DNA from 2 places in the Pantoea sp. E2023-21 genome. Region 1 is predicted to be linked to the other one. Evidence: predicted binding sites of a transcription regulator. Region 1 holds the regulator's gene; the other holds the start of a gene.

Region 1 (7,254 bases):
GGTGGACAGCCTTACAGCGATGCCTTCCGCGAGAAAGTGCGTGCGCTGTTCCCTGGCGTCATCATCGGTGCGGGTGCCTACACCGTTGAGAAAGCCGATGATCTGATTGCTCGCGGCCTGATTGATGCGGTGGCGTTTGGCCGCGACTTTATCGCTAACCCGGATCTGGTGGCGCGTCTGCAGCAAGATGCCCCTCTCAACCCGCAACGTCCGGAAAGCTTCTACGGCGGCGGTGCGGAAGGGTATACCGATTACCCCACCCTGTAAGAAAATGGCTGCCGCCGTGGATTGGCGGCAGCGTTGTTTCATCAGTGTGTATACTAAGTTGTCTTGTCATTCACTGATGACGTTTTAAAAAAGAGGATGTTATGCGTTTACTTCACACCATGTTACGCGTTGGCGATTTGCAACGTTCCATCGACTTTTACACCCGCGTGCTCGGCATGCGCGTGCTGCGTCAGAGCGAAAACACCGAGTACAAATACACGCTGGCGTTTGTTGGCTATACCGAAGAGAGCGAAGGCGCGGTGATTGAGCTGACATACAACTGGGGCGTGGACAAATATGATCTCGGCAACGCCTACGGCCATATCGCGCTGGGCGTGGACAATGTGGCCGACACCTGCGAACGCATTCGCAGCGCCGGCGGCAACGTGACGCGTGAAGCGGGTCCGGTGAAAGGCGGTTCTACCATTATTGCGTTTGTTGAAGATCCAGACGGTTACAAAATCGAGCTGATTGAAAATAAACATGCCGGTCACGGCTTAGGCAACTAATGTTGCTCGTCAGCCTGCTAATTGCAGGCTGACTTCCCTCTCCTGCTGCACCCTCCTGCGATTTTTGCCATAATGCGCGCTGCCCTATTTATTGCCATGAGATCCTGATGTCTGAATCGAACGCTTTAAACGCTCTCCACCAACGCTTCCGCGGTTTTTATCCTGTCGTGATCGATGTTGAAACCGCTGGTTTCAATGCACAAACCGATGCACTGCTGGAAATTGCAGCCACAACGCTGAAAATGGATGAAGACGGCTGGTTGCATCGCGATGAAACGCTGCACTTCCATGTGGAACCGTTTGAAGGCGCCATTCTCAATCCTGCGGCGCTGGCGTTTACCGGTATCGATCCCACCAATCCGCTGCGCGGTGCGGTAAGCGAATACGAAGCGCTGCATGCGATTTTTAAAATGGTACGCAAAGGCACCAAAGACAGCGGCTGTAATCGCGCCATTATTGTGGCGCACAATGCCACTTTCGATCTTAACTTTGTCATGGCGGCCGCAGAACGCGCCAGCCTGAAACGCAATCCGTTCCACCCTTTCGCCACGTTTGATACTGCGGCATTAAGCGGATTAGTGTTGGGGCAAACCGTATTGGCGAAAGCCTGCAAAGCAGCGGGAATGGAGTTTGATAGTACGCAAGCGCATTCGGCGCTGTATGACACCGAGCAAACCGCGACGCTGTTCTGTGAGCTGGTGAATCGCTGGAAACGCCTTGGTGGCTGGCCATTGGCTTTCAGTGAAGAACCCGCTGACGACGCGTCCGTCGAATAGCCAAAGAAAAGGCCGACATGTGTCGGCCTTCTGCATTATTCCGCTTCTTTATACTTCTCAGCGGTCTCTTTCAGCAGCGGCTGAAGTTCGCCGCGCTGGAACATTTCCACGATGATGTCGCAGCCGCCGACCAGCTCACCATCAACCCACAGCTGCGGGAAGGTTGGCCAGTTCGCGTATTTTGGCATTTCAGCACGGATATCCGGGTTCTGCAGAATGTCCACATAGGCGAAACGCTCGCCGCATGCGGAAAGCGCCTGCACGGCCTGCGCCGAGAAACCGCAGCTTGGCAGCTTCGGAGAACCTTTCATGTACAGCAGAATCGGGTTTTCTGCGATCTGACGCTGAATTTTTTCAACAGTACTCATTATTGCCTTCCTTAATCCTTCACTTCGTGTTTGTTTATTGTAGCGATTTCGCTCCCGTACTGAAAACGGGATTTTGTGTTTGCGCCTGCTAATCGCCATGTTTGTTAAGTCAATTCATGACAAATAACATTTTCATATCATTAATTGGCATTAATAAATTAATAATTAGCAATAGTTTCGCTGGGTTAACCAGCTGAAATCGCTCATTTTTGCTACAGAATCAATCTGGTAACATATTAATGGAAAAAGGCCTTACCTTTTGGAAAAAAAGTGGATTAGAATTGCCTCGGCGCTGGTCACTTGATCAGATTTCTCTCACTTTGCCGCAGTCTGTGTTCATTCAGCCTGCTTAACCTGTAACCGGATTATGCGTCTACTAATTACGCTTTTCATACTGGCTTTAGCCCAACTGTTCTTTAATGTGGCTGCTGCATCTCCGCATGCACCCGTTAATGCCAGCTCGCTCAAAGCAGAGAAAAAGAGCGCACGTGAAGACGAGCGCCGCAAACGACGTCCGGTGAAAACCACCACAAAAAAATCGCGCCTGACTGCTGTCCAAAAATTCAAACTAAAAAAACAGACCAAAACAGAAACCGCGCTGCACAAAACCACCAGCAAAAAATCCCCGCTGAAACTTACCGCTAAGAAATACGGTCATCAACGCCTGGTGAAGAAATCTCCCGAAGTGGTGGTTGATGACGAAGCGGTTGCGCTTACCGGCATTAAAATGAGTAAGTCGCACCGCCAGCGTTATCAAAAAGCGCGTGAAACGGCGATGACCAAATTAATGGGGCAACTCGGTAAACCTTATCAATGGGGCGGCACCTCGCCACATACCGGTTTCGACTGCAGTGGATTGGTCTGGTACGCCTATAAAGATCTGGTGAAATTCAAATTTCCGCGCACCGCCAATGAGATGTATCACTTGCGTGATGCTTCCCCGATCAAACGTGAAATGCTGGAGAAAGGGGATCTGGTGTTCTTCCGCATTAACAATCGCGGCACCGCTGATCATGTTGGCGTTTATCTCGGCAACGGCAAATTCATTCAGTCGCCGCGTACCGGCAAAGATATTCAGATTAGCGCTTTGGGAGAGGATTACTGGCAGAAACACTATGTGGGCGCGCGTCGTATGATGACGCCAAAAACCATTCGCTAATTGTTGCGCAACAAACAGAAAAAAGCCGGATGCTGCACACAGCTCCGGCTTTTTTGTTAATGCATGATCGCGGTAAAACTGAAGGCGATAATCATCAACAGTGCGCCAACAGTGGTCATTAGCGCCAGCTTCAGGTCAGTATTCATCACAACTCCTTAGTCACACAATTAATGGGGTTAACGCGATTTTCGCACAGCAATCGGCAAAAATCTCGTGTTATCCGCGCGGGCTTGTTAGAATCGCCGCCTTTCGTTGCGCAACAGATTTTGCGCGTGCTGTATTTTCAGCATAATGAAGTGATTTCGTCTGCTATAACACCCCGTTTTGCCCGCCTTTTGGGCTGTAAAAGCGTTAGCAGACGCAAACGTTTAACAATATACTTATCAGTGAGTTGCGATAAGCCCAGGAGTACCATTTTCATGGCAACAATTAAAGATGTCGCAAAACGCGCAGGTGTCTCAACCACCACGGTTTCGCATGTCATCAACAAAACGCGTTTCGTTGCGGAAGAAACGCGTAACGCCGTATGGGAAGCGATCAAACAATTACACTACTCGCCAAGTGCCGTGGCGCGTAGTCTCAAAGTGAATCACACCAAAACCTTAGGTCTGCTGGCAACGTCCAGTGAAGCGCCCTATTTTGCTGAAATTATCGAAGCGGTGGAGAATCGTTGTTTCGAACGCGGCTATACGTTGATTCTCGGCAATGCGCACAACGATCTGCAAAAACAGCGCGCCTATCTGTCGATGATGGCGCAAAAGCGCGTCGATGGTTTGCTGGTGATGTGTTCTGAATATCCGGACGATTTACTGCAAATGTTGGAAGAGAACCGCAATATCCCGATGGTCGTCATGGATTGGGGTGCTTCGCGCGGTGATTTTACCGATACGGTGCAGGACAACGCGTTTCAAGGCGGCTATCTCGCCGGGCGTTATCTGATTGAACGTGGCCATCGCGATATTGGTGCCATCCCTGGCCAGATGGAGCGCAACACCGGCGGCGGACGTCACGCAGGATTTCTGCAGGCGATGAACGAAGCAGGCATTACAGTGCGCCCAGAATGGGTGGTTCAGGGCGACTTTGAACCTGAATCCGGTTATCAGGCAATGCAGCAGATTCTTAACCAGAAACAGCGCCCAACCGCCGTGTTCTGCGGCGGCGATATTATGGCGATGGGCGCAATTTGTGCCGCCGATGAGATGGGTTTGCGTGTACCGCAAGATATCTCGGTGATTGGTTACGATAACGTGCGCAACGCGCGCTATTTCACGCCTGCGCTGACCACCGTACACCAGCCTAAAGCCGAACTGGGTGAAAAAGCGCTGGAAATGCTGTTGGATCGCATCACCAGCAAACGTGAAGATCCACAAACCATCGAGGTTCAGCCTACGCTGATTGAACGTCGTTCAGTGGCGTACGGCCCATTCCGCGATTATCGCCGCTAAGCTGACACTTCGCTGAGCCATTCGTGGTTCAGCGTTTCAGCATCCCCCAGATAAGCCAGTAACCACTCAAGCGCCGGCGACGTGCGTTGTTCAGCCCAGCTGACGCAGCACGGACTATCAGGAAAGGCTTGCGGCAGCGACAGTTCGACCAATTTATGACTGTCCAGCAGCGGACGCGCCAAATGGCCCGGCACCATTCCAACGCACAATCCTGCCAACAAACACGCCATCCCGGTTTCCCATTCTGGCACCACCAGCCGCCGCTGATTATCTAGCGTCCAGGTCATACGGCGCGGCAATGCACGCGACGTATCTTCCAGCACCAGAGATGGCCACGCTCGCAACGTTTCATCATCCAGTTCAGTGCTGTTAACCAGTGGATGATCCGGGCTGACCACACAACGCCAATTCAGCGCGCCCATATCCTGAAACGCAAAACGTCCACCGACGGGAATTGCCTGCGTGGCGCCAATCGCGACATCTACCCGGCCATCGGCTAATGCATCCCACACTCCGTTAAACACTTCGTAGCTGATAATCAACTCCATATCGGGAAAATGACGATAGAAGTCCTTCACTAATTGCCGCGTGCGCTGCGGTTTTACAATGCAGTCAACCGCGATACTCAATTCACCGCGCCAGCCATTCGCCAGTTGTTGACACTGCCTACGCGTTGCCAGCATTTTTTTGATAACAGATCGCCCTTCACGAACGAAGTGCTCGCCGGCTGGTGTCATGACCACTTCGCGATGCTGGCGCTCAAACAGCGGTACCGCCAACCAGGTTTCCAGCTGACGCACGGTATAGCTGACGGCAGAAGGCACGCGATGCAGCTCCTGCGCGGCCGCGCTAAAACTGCCGGTGCGCGCCACGGCATCCACCACTTCAAGCGCATATTCTGACCACATATTTTTGCCTTCAAAAAATTTAACAGCTCCATGCAAATATTAGCGTTTCACAAAGCGCGTTGCATCCTTTTACACTCCCGGCGTTCAACCTGCCCAAAAGAGAATCAACATGTTGTCGTCTAAAGCATTTATGCCTTATCTCGCCGTGCTCAGCATGCTCGGCTTTCTTGCCACGGATATGTATTTACCCGCCTTTGGCGATATGCAGCGTGATTTTGCTAGCGCACCCGGCACTATCAGCGCCAGCTTAAGTCTGTTTCTCGGCGGTTTTGCCTGTGCACAGGTATTTTGGGGGCCGCTGTCGGATCGTTATGGACGTAAACCGATTTTACTGGCGGGTTTAGCCATCTTCGCCCTCGGCTGCCTGGGTATGCTTTGGGTAACCGACGTACGCCTGATGTTGGCGCTGCGCTTTGTGCAGGCCATTGGCGTGTGTGCTGCAGCCGTGAGCTGGCAGGCGTTGGTGGTAGATCACTATCCAAAAGCCAAAGCGAATAAAGTGTTTGCAACGATTATGCCGCTGGTTGCGCTGTCTCCTGCGCTGGCACCACTGCTTGGCGCCTGGCTTATCAGCCACTTCCACTGGCGCAGCATCTTTATCACGCTGACATTGGTCGCGGTGGTACTGCTGATCGGTACGCTGCAGTTAACGTCGGCTAAGCGCGAAAAAGTGGCCGGTGGTACACAACCTGGCTGGTTAACCTTACTGGGCACGCGCGTCTATAGCGGTAACGTCTTGATCTATTCTGCTTGCTCGGCGAGTTTCTTCGCCTGGCTGACGGGATCACCTTTCATTCTCGCCGCTGCTGGCCTGACACCGGGCGATATTGGCCTGAGTTATATTCCGCAGACTATTGCGTTTTTAATTGGCGGTTTTGGCTGTCGCACGCTGTTAAATCGTTATCAAGGTGCACAACTGTTGCCATGGTTGCTGGTGCTGTATAGCCTGAGCATCCTGAGCCTGTTTGTTATCGCCTTAATGCCTTCAGCGCCGCTGTTCGTATTACTCATGCCATTCTGCGGCATGGCGCTGGCCAATGGCGCGATCTATCCGATTGTGGTTGCCAGCGCATTAGCGCCCTTCCCGCACGCCACCGGCAAAGCGGCCGGATTACAGAACTTGTTCCAGTTAGGATTGTGCTTTGTCGCCAGCCTGTTGGTCTCTGCTGGCCTTGAGCAAGCGCTGTTTAACACGACTTTAGTGATGGTGGCCACCGTGGTACTGGCGTGGGCGGGGTTTGTCTGCCAGCGAGCAGTAAACGCACAAAGTGATATTGCCCACACTTCCCGTCCCTGCGAAGATAATCATTAAGGCAACGATTTTCGTTAGCAAACTAACGATCACCCGTTGAATATTGACCCACGTGAGCATATACTCAGTGGGTCAGTAATTCTGTATTAAATCAATAATATAAATGTAATACCTTTAGCGACCCTGTCGCGGGATGGCGTCTGCACGATACTCCAGTGTTACGTCCAACTTTTCTATTCAAATTCATACCTCTGTAAAACGTCGGATTTTTGGCGCACGGGTTTTCCGTGAGTTCTCTCACAGGTCTTGGGAAATTGGCTATTCTTTTTCTCAGGTTCAGATCGGAAGGTGATGGAGAAGCTATGAGTTCATCTGTTATAGAAGAAGTGAGCCTTGAAGAAAACCACTGGTATCGGATCGTCAATGAACTGCTAGAGCGCGCAGATATTGCAGTTAATGGCACTCGTCCCTGGGATATTCAGGTAAAGCATCCAGATTTTTTTAAACGCGTTCTTGAAAACGGTTCTCTCGGCTTGGGTGAAAGTTACATGGACGGTTGGTGGGAGTGTG
Region 2 (7,254 bases), 230 kb from region 1:
ATATCATCCTGAGAAAGCTGTTTTTCGCCCCTGCGCAGGCGGAAAATAGACCAATTGGTCTCTTATCTCCTCTCACTTGCTCAGGAATTAGCATGTCTCGGGTTGCGCGGGCACGACGCCTCGGTAAAACATTTCTCTTAGTGGATAACATGTTGGTGGTAATGGGATTTTTCGTGGTATTTCCCCTTATCTCTATCCATTTTGTCGAACAGCTAGGTTGGGCCGCGTTGATGGTCGGCATTGCGCTTGGCTTGCGCCAATTCGTCCAGCAGGGATTCGGCATCTTTGGCGGTGCCATTGCCGACCGTTTTGGTGCACGTCCACTGATTGTCACCGGCATGCTAATGCGCGCGGCGGGTTTTGCCTGCATGGCGCTGGCGCATGAACCCTGGCTGCTGTGGTTCGCCTGTTTGCTTTCCGGTCTTGGTGGCACGCTGTTTGACCCACCACGCAGTGCGCTGGTGATGAAACTGGTACGCGCACGCGATCGCGGCCGCTTCTTCTCGCTGCTGATGATGCAGGACAGCGCCGGTGCCGTGCTTGGCGCTCTGATTGGTAGCTGGCTGCTGGCGTGGGATTTCCGTCTGGTGTGCTGGGTCGGCGCGGCAGTGTTTGTCAGTGCTGCGCTGTTTAACGCTATTTGGTTACCCGCGTGGCGTATCTCGACAGAACGCATTGCGATGCGTGAAGGGATGCAACGCGTCTGGCAGGACAAGCGCTTTCGCCTGTATGTGCTGACCTTGACGGGCTACTACATTCTCGCCGTACAGGTGATGTTGATGCTGCCGGTGATGGTGAATCAGGTGGCCGGTGCGCCCGCTGCGGTGAAGTGGATGTACGCGATTGAAGCGCTGCTGTCATTAAGCCTGCTTTATCCGCTGGCGCGCTGGAGTGAGAAGCGCTTCCGCCTGGAAACGCGTTTGATGGCCGGTTTGTTCCTGATGACCTTCAGCCTGCTACCGGTTGGCATGACCGACTCGTTGCCGTCGCTGTTTATGCTGATCGCCGTCTTTTATCTCGGATCCATCATTGCCGAACCGGCACGTGAAACGCTTAGCGCGTCGCTGGCCAGTTCACGCGCTCGCGGCAGTTATATGGGCTTCAGCCGCCTCGGCCTCGCGATTGGTGGCTTAATTGGCTACTCCGGCGGTGGCTGGATGTTCGACATGGGCCAGCAATGGGCGCTGCCCGAACTGCCGTGGATGCTGCTGAGCAGCGTTGGCATGATCACTCTTTTGGCACTTTGGTGGCAGTTCCAGCCGCGTTCGGTGGCACCCGCAATTTTCAGCAGCTAGTTTGCCCCTGCCGTAGATCTCTTCCATACTTCCCGCACGTCAGAAAAAAGGGTGACCTCCGTCACCCTTAGAACCACAGGAGAAACGGGATGAAACTCTACATCTACGATCACTGCCCTTTCTGCGTCAAAGCACGCATGATTTTCGGGTTAAAAAATCTGCCGTTAGAACTGATTGTTATGCTGAATGACGATGAGCAAACGCCGAAAAAACTCATCGGCCAGAAGATGGCGCCGATTCTGCAAAAAGCCGATGGCAGTGCTGTACCAGAAAGTATGGATATCGTACGGCTGGTGGATAAGTCCGATCATGAGCCGCTGCTCAACGGCAAAAGTAATCCTGCCATCAGCGACTGGCTGCGCCACGTAAATGGTTACGTGAATAAGCTATTGCTACCCCGCATTGCTGATGCCTCCTTCGCTGAATTCGCTACGCCGGAAGCGCGCAGCTACTTTAGCGAGAAGAAGCAGGCCAGCGTGGGTGATTTCACCGAGTTGCGTAAACACGCGCCAGGCCTGATCAAAAATATCAGCGATGACCTGCGCCAGCTAGACAAGCTGATCGTCAAACCGAATGCGGTTAATGGTGAGCTTTCCGAAGATGATATTCATCTGTTCCCGCTACTGCGTTCATTGACGTTGGTAAACGGCATTGAATGGCCAAGCCGTGTTGCCGATTATCGCGACAATATGGCGAAACAGACTCAGGTCAATTTGCTCTCCTCTATTGCCGCGTAATTCCTATCCCTAGAGAGGCGCTACGGCGCTTCTCATCTCTCTCCTGGTGACACGTGCCGCTGAATCAGGCAGGCTATCGCTGTTTTGTTTTGCCGTTTCAATCAGGATGAGGACATTATGAAAAAGGCGTTTCCTGGGCTATTCGCCCTATTTTTTGCCGTGCTACTCAGCGGCTGTAACCAATTGACGCAATACACCATCAGCGAACAGGAAGTGAATCAAGCGCTGCAAAAACGCAATAACTTTGAAAAAGATATCGGTGTTTCCGGGCTGGTGAATGCGCACATTGTGCTGAGCGATCTCAACAGTCAGATTGGTCGTGAAGAACCCGGCAAAATCACGCTCTCGGGAAAAGCCAATATCAATGTCAGCTCACTGTTTGGTCCACAACAGGCCGAAATGCTGCTGAAAATGAAAGCGCAACCGGTCTATAACGCGCAAGAAGGCGCGATTTATCTGCATGATATGGAGATTGTCGATGCGCAGGTGCAGCCAGAAAAAATGGCCTCGATCATGAAAACCCTCACGCCCTATCTTAATGCGTCGCTGAAGCGCTACTTCAATGAGAAACCGGCCTATGTGCTGAGCGCAGATCGCAGCAAAGGCGAAGCGCTGGCGAAAAAACTCGCCAAAGGGATTGAAGTCAAACCGGGGCAATTAGTGATTCCGTTTACCGAATAATCCGCGTAACCGCACCTTCGGGTGCGGTTTTTGTTTGTCACGATAAAATCCCGTGCAAACGGTTGCCCACATCCTTATGATTACTCCCCGGCCTAAACGTGCCTCTCGTTTTCTTCTCAGCCGGAGTCTTTTTGAATGACAGCCCAACCTCAGCAAATCACTATTCGCCGCCCTGACGACTGGCACATCCATCTGCGTGATGGCGCGATGCTCAACGCCGTACTGCCGTATACCAGTGCTGTAAATGGACGTGCGATTGTCATGCCAAACCTGGTTCCACCGGTTATCAGCGTGGCCGCAGCCGTGGCTTATCGCGAACGCATCATGGCCGCATTACCTGCTGAGCATGCTTTTACTCCGCTGATGACCTGCTACCTCACCGATTCACTCGACCCCGATGAGATCGAACGCGGCTTTCGTGACGGCACGTTTACCGCCGCCAAACTCTATCCTGCGCATGCCACCACCAACTCCAGCCACGGCGTCACCAATATCGCCTCGATTGCTAAGGTGTTAGAGCGCATGCAGCAAATCGGCATGCCGATGCTGGTGCATGGCGAGGTAACCGATTCTCACATCGATATTTTTGATCGCGAAGCCCGCTTTATTGAAACCGTGCTGGAACCGCTGCGTAAGCAGTTCCCGGCGCTGAAAGTGGTGATGGAACACATCACCACCAAAGAAGCGGCGGAATATCTGGCAGCCGGTAACGATTTGTTGGGTGCCACCATTACGCCGCAACACCTGATGTTCAACCGTAACCACATGCTGGTGGGTGGCGTGCGTCCACATCTTTACTGCCTGCCGATCCTAAAACGCAATATTCACCAGGAAGCATTACGTCAACTGGTCGCCAGCGGTAATCGCCGTGTCTTCCTCGGTACCGATACTGCGCCGCATCTGCGTCACCTGAAAGAAGCGAGCTGTGGCTGCGCCGGGGTGTTCAATGCGCCAACCTCGTTGCCCGCTTACGCTACGGTATTTGAGGAGCTGAACGCGCTGGAACATTTTGAGGCTTTCTGCTCGGAAAACGGGGCGAATTTCTACGGCCTGCCGCTGAATGAGGGCACCTTGACGCTGGTACGTGAATCCTGGAAAGTAGAGGAGAGCATTGCACTGGCGGATGACACATTGGTACCTTTCCTCGCCGGTGAAACGCTGAACTGGCGTATCAAAGAATAATTTTCTGCTGCTTGCCTTCGGGATAATTATACTGTACAAATAAACAGTATATTATTCCGGAGGCTTCTATGCGTGTTGAAATTACCGTAGCAAAAACTTCGCCCCTTCCTGCTGGTGCACTTGATGCACTCAGCGTCGAACTGGTCCGTCGCATTACGCACGATTTCCCTGATGACGATCATCACGTCAAAGTACGTTACGCCGGCGGCAACCAACTCAGCGTGTTTGGTGGCTGCAAAGAATCACGCGAACGCATCAGCGAACTGTTACAAGAAACCTGGGAAAGCGCGGACGACTGGTTTAATAACGATTAACTGCCACTGTGCCGTTTTTGCCGGGTTTCGCCACCCGGCTTTTTTGTTTTTATTTCCCTCTCGCCAGAAAAACTTCCTGCATCTAGACTCATGTTAAGCGATCCCCTATTCTTGCCTCGTCATGCTTATAGGAGGTGTTTTACATGACTACTGAAAAACCAGAAGAGGCGATGACCTTTGGGGAATTGCTGGCATTTATTGCTGAGCAACAGCGCCGCTTAACCGTATTAGAAAATGCTTTTGCCACATTGACCTTCTGTCTCGACGATCGCGCCAATCAGTTACTGGTACACAATCTGACGTTGGAAGCACAAAATCAGAACCATGACGAGCAGTTACAGCAGCATTTTACGCGGCTGGCTGAAGAGATTCAGAAACGTCATGGCATGCTTCCCGCTGAGCCACACGCATAACAGTGCCGCATTTTTTGGCTTAACGTTTCCCAACATTAAAGCCGATAACCTCGTCAGCACTCGCCGTAATATTTGCAATAAAATGCCTGAGTCCTCGGGCATTTTATTATTCCCTTTAATGGCTATTTTGAGGACGTTTATTTTTACTCTGTTTAACTTCGTCATACCTTTTAACTATTGCACTCGCTAATTCATGTTATAATTGCTTCGCTAGTGCACGATACAGCCGCATTGAACCTCAAGAAGCACTTCGTTTAACGAGTAATACGGAGGTTATAATGGACAGAAATAAAGACGTCATCCAGACTCATCCATTGGTAGGATGGGACATCAGCACCGTAGACAGTTATGACGCCATGATGATTCGCCTGCACTCGCTCTCCTCGCAGGATCAGAAAGAAGAAGAAGCTGACGTGGGCCCGACCTACTGGCTGACTACCGATGTCGCCAGACAGTTTATCTCCCTACTTGAAGCTGGCATTGCAAAAATAGAGTCCACTGAGCAGTACCTACGCGACAATCAAAAGCATTAATTTCTACTATCGCGTGAAAGGGCACCCAACAGGGTGCCTTTTTCATGGGCGCTCTCTTTTGATATGCTGTTGAAAAATTTCGCCGTTTTGCTGGAGTGATGTGGTTATGGTTTATGATCTGATTGTGGTGGGAAGCGGTTCGGTTGGTGCAGCCGCCGGCTTTTACGCCACTCAAGCTGGTTTATCCGTGTTGATGATTGATAGCGCCCATCCCCCACACAGCCAAGGCACCCACCATGGCGAAACCCGCTTGATTCGTCATGCTTATGGTGAAGGTGAACGCTATGTGCCGCTGGTGCTGCGCGCTCAGACACTGTGGGATGAACTGGAACGTCAAAGCGGCGAGCGCATTATGCATCGCAGCGGTATCCTTAATTTAGCACCGCTCACCTCCTCCTTTATTCAAAATGTCATTGATAGCGCGAAAGCGTGGCAGCTGGATGTGAAAATCCTGCAGGCCGATGAAGTGCGTGCACGCTGGCCGCAATTCACAGTGCCGGATGGCTATATCGGTGTATTTGAACCCCACTCGGGTTTTCTCAAATGCGAGCAAGCGGTGCGCAGCTGGGTGCAACTGGCGGAACAGGCTGGCTGTGCGCAACTGTTTAATTGTCCAGTGACGGAAATTGGCCGCGATGGCGATCTGCAGCAGGTCACCACAAGCGATGGCATTTTCCGCGCACGTAAACTGTTGGTCAGCGCGGGAACCTGGGTCAGTCAGTTGGTCGCCGATCTGCCGGTCACGCCCGTGCGTAAAGTTTTTGCCTGGTATCAGGCGGACGGTCGCTATAGCGAGAACAACAAATTCCCAGGTTTTACCGTGGAGATGACCGACGGCAGCCACTTTTATGGCTTCCCGGCGGATAACAACGCGCTAAAAGTAGGACGTCATGATGGCGGCCAGCTGATGCAAACACCGGAAGATCGCAAACCCTTTGGCAGCATCGCAGTGGACGGTAACGAGTCCTTTAATTTCTTGCGTAAATTCCTGCCGGGCGTGGGGGTCTGCTTGCATGGCGAAGCCTGCAGCTATGACAACACGCCAGATGAGGATTTTATTATTGATACGCTGCCGGATGAGCCTAATCGCCTTATCATCACCGGTTTGAGCGGACATGGTTTTAAATTTGCCAGCGTGCTGGGCGAACTCGCCAGTGAGTTTGCGCAAAATAAACCGTTCTCTTTTGATATCAAGCCATTCTCGCTCGCGCGATTTAACTAATTCTTGCGTGTCGGCGTAATGACGCGCCGGCACACTTGACGTAAGTTGACATTTAATTACCTATATAGACATTCAACTCAAGGATTTGCCGCATTTGGTGTAGCCAATATGCCCTATCCCGTAATTACCCTTGTCTTTTAAGTCCTCCCTTCAATTATCCTGACTGAGTTTTAAATAAACCCTCATTTATTCCGAAGGTGATTTCCGACTTTATAGAAAAGTAAGGTTAATTGATCTTTCATTGCAAAATGTAGATGCTGATTACCACTTATTTCATTCTGCTGGATATTCATATGTGGCGTAATTCCACACAGCATTTCGGTGCCGTCTCCATTTTATTGCATTGGCTGATGGCGCTGGCTATTTACGGCATGTTCGCGCTGGGTTTATGGATGGTCGGATTAGGTTATTACGATGGCTGGTATCACGACGCACCAGAAATTCATAAAGGTGTCGGCATAATGCTGTTTGCTGCATTACTGCTGCGTCTCGGCTGGCGTTTTATCTCGCCGCCGCCAAAACCGCTGTCGAGCTCTTCGCCTTCCGTGCAGCGCAGCGCCAGCGCCGCGCACTGGATGTTATATGGCTTGCTGCTGGTGCTGCTGTTTACGGGTTACCTCATCTCCACCGCCGATGGCAAACCGATCTCAGTATTTGGCTGGTTCGACGTTCCCGCCCTGTTTAGCGGTGCCGCGCAACAAGCGGATCTGGCAGGTGACGTTCACCTTTGGCTGGCATGGGGTTTGGTGCTGCTCTCCGCCCTGCACGCGCTAGCTGCCCTGAAACACCATTTTATCGACCGTGATGTGACACTGAAAAGGATGTTGGGTTACCGCATCCCGTTAACCTCTGAAAAGGAAAAGTAACATGCTAAAGA

What was found. The regulator PurR, encoded in region 1, represses purine synthesis genes. The targets are predictions, from matches to a motif close to CANGCAAACGTTTGCNTG.
Region 2: pyrC (dihydroorotase) is a predicted target of PurR. The motif match lies at 2,765-2,782, and genes of this name have one in related genera.

What each region holds. Positions count from the first base shown of each region.
Region 1 is NZ_CP195344.1:915,725-922,978, reverse strand. Features, by position in the region: gene ACRQ84_RS04445 (alkene reductase) at 1-267, shown strand, start outside; gene gloA (lactoylglutathione lyase) at 369-776, shown strand; gene rnt (ribonuclease T) at 884-1,552, shown strand; gene ACRQ84_RS04430 (Grx4 family monothiol glutaredoxin) at 1,588-1,923, opposite strand; gene ACRQ84_RS04425 (C40 family peptidase) at 2,288-3,079, shown strand; gene ACRQ84_RS04420 (cytochrome bd-I oxidase subunit CydH) at 3,136-3,225, opposite strand; gene purR (HTH-type transcriptional repressor PurR) at 3,499-4,524, shown strand; gene punR (DNA-binding transcriptional activator PunR) at 4,521-5,432, opposite strand; gene punC (purine nucleoside transporter PunC) at 5,542-6,744, shown strand; gene cfa (cyclopropane fatty acyl phospholipid synthase) at 7,047-7,254, shown strand, end outside.
Region 2 is NZ_CP195344.1:683,182-690,435, reverse strand. Features, by position in the region: gene mdtH (multidrug efflux MFS transporter MdtH) at 93-1,295, shown strand; gene grxB (glutaredoxin 2) at 1,385-2,032, shown strand; gene ACRQ84_RS03290 (lipoprotein) at 2,150-2,713, shown strand; gene pyrC (dihydroorotase) at 2,849-3,895, shown strand; gene dinI (DNA damage-inducible protein I) at 3,964-4,209, shown strand; gene ACRQ84_RS03275 (hypothetical protein) at 4,353-4,622, shown strand; gene bssS (biofilm formation regulator BssS) at 4,901-5,155, shown strand; gene solA (N-methyl-L-tryptophan oxidase) at 5,262-6,377, shown strand; gene ACRQ84_RS03260 (cytochrome b) at 6,671-7,243, shown strand; gene ACRQ84_RS03255 (YceI family protein) at 7,245-7,254, shown strand, end outside.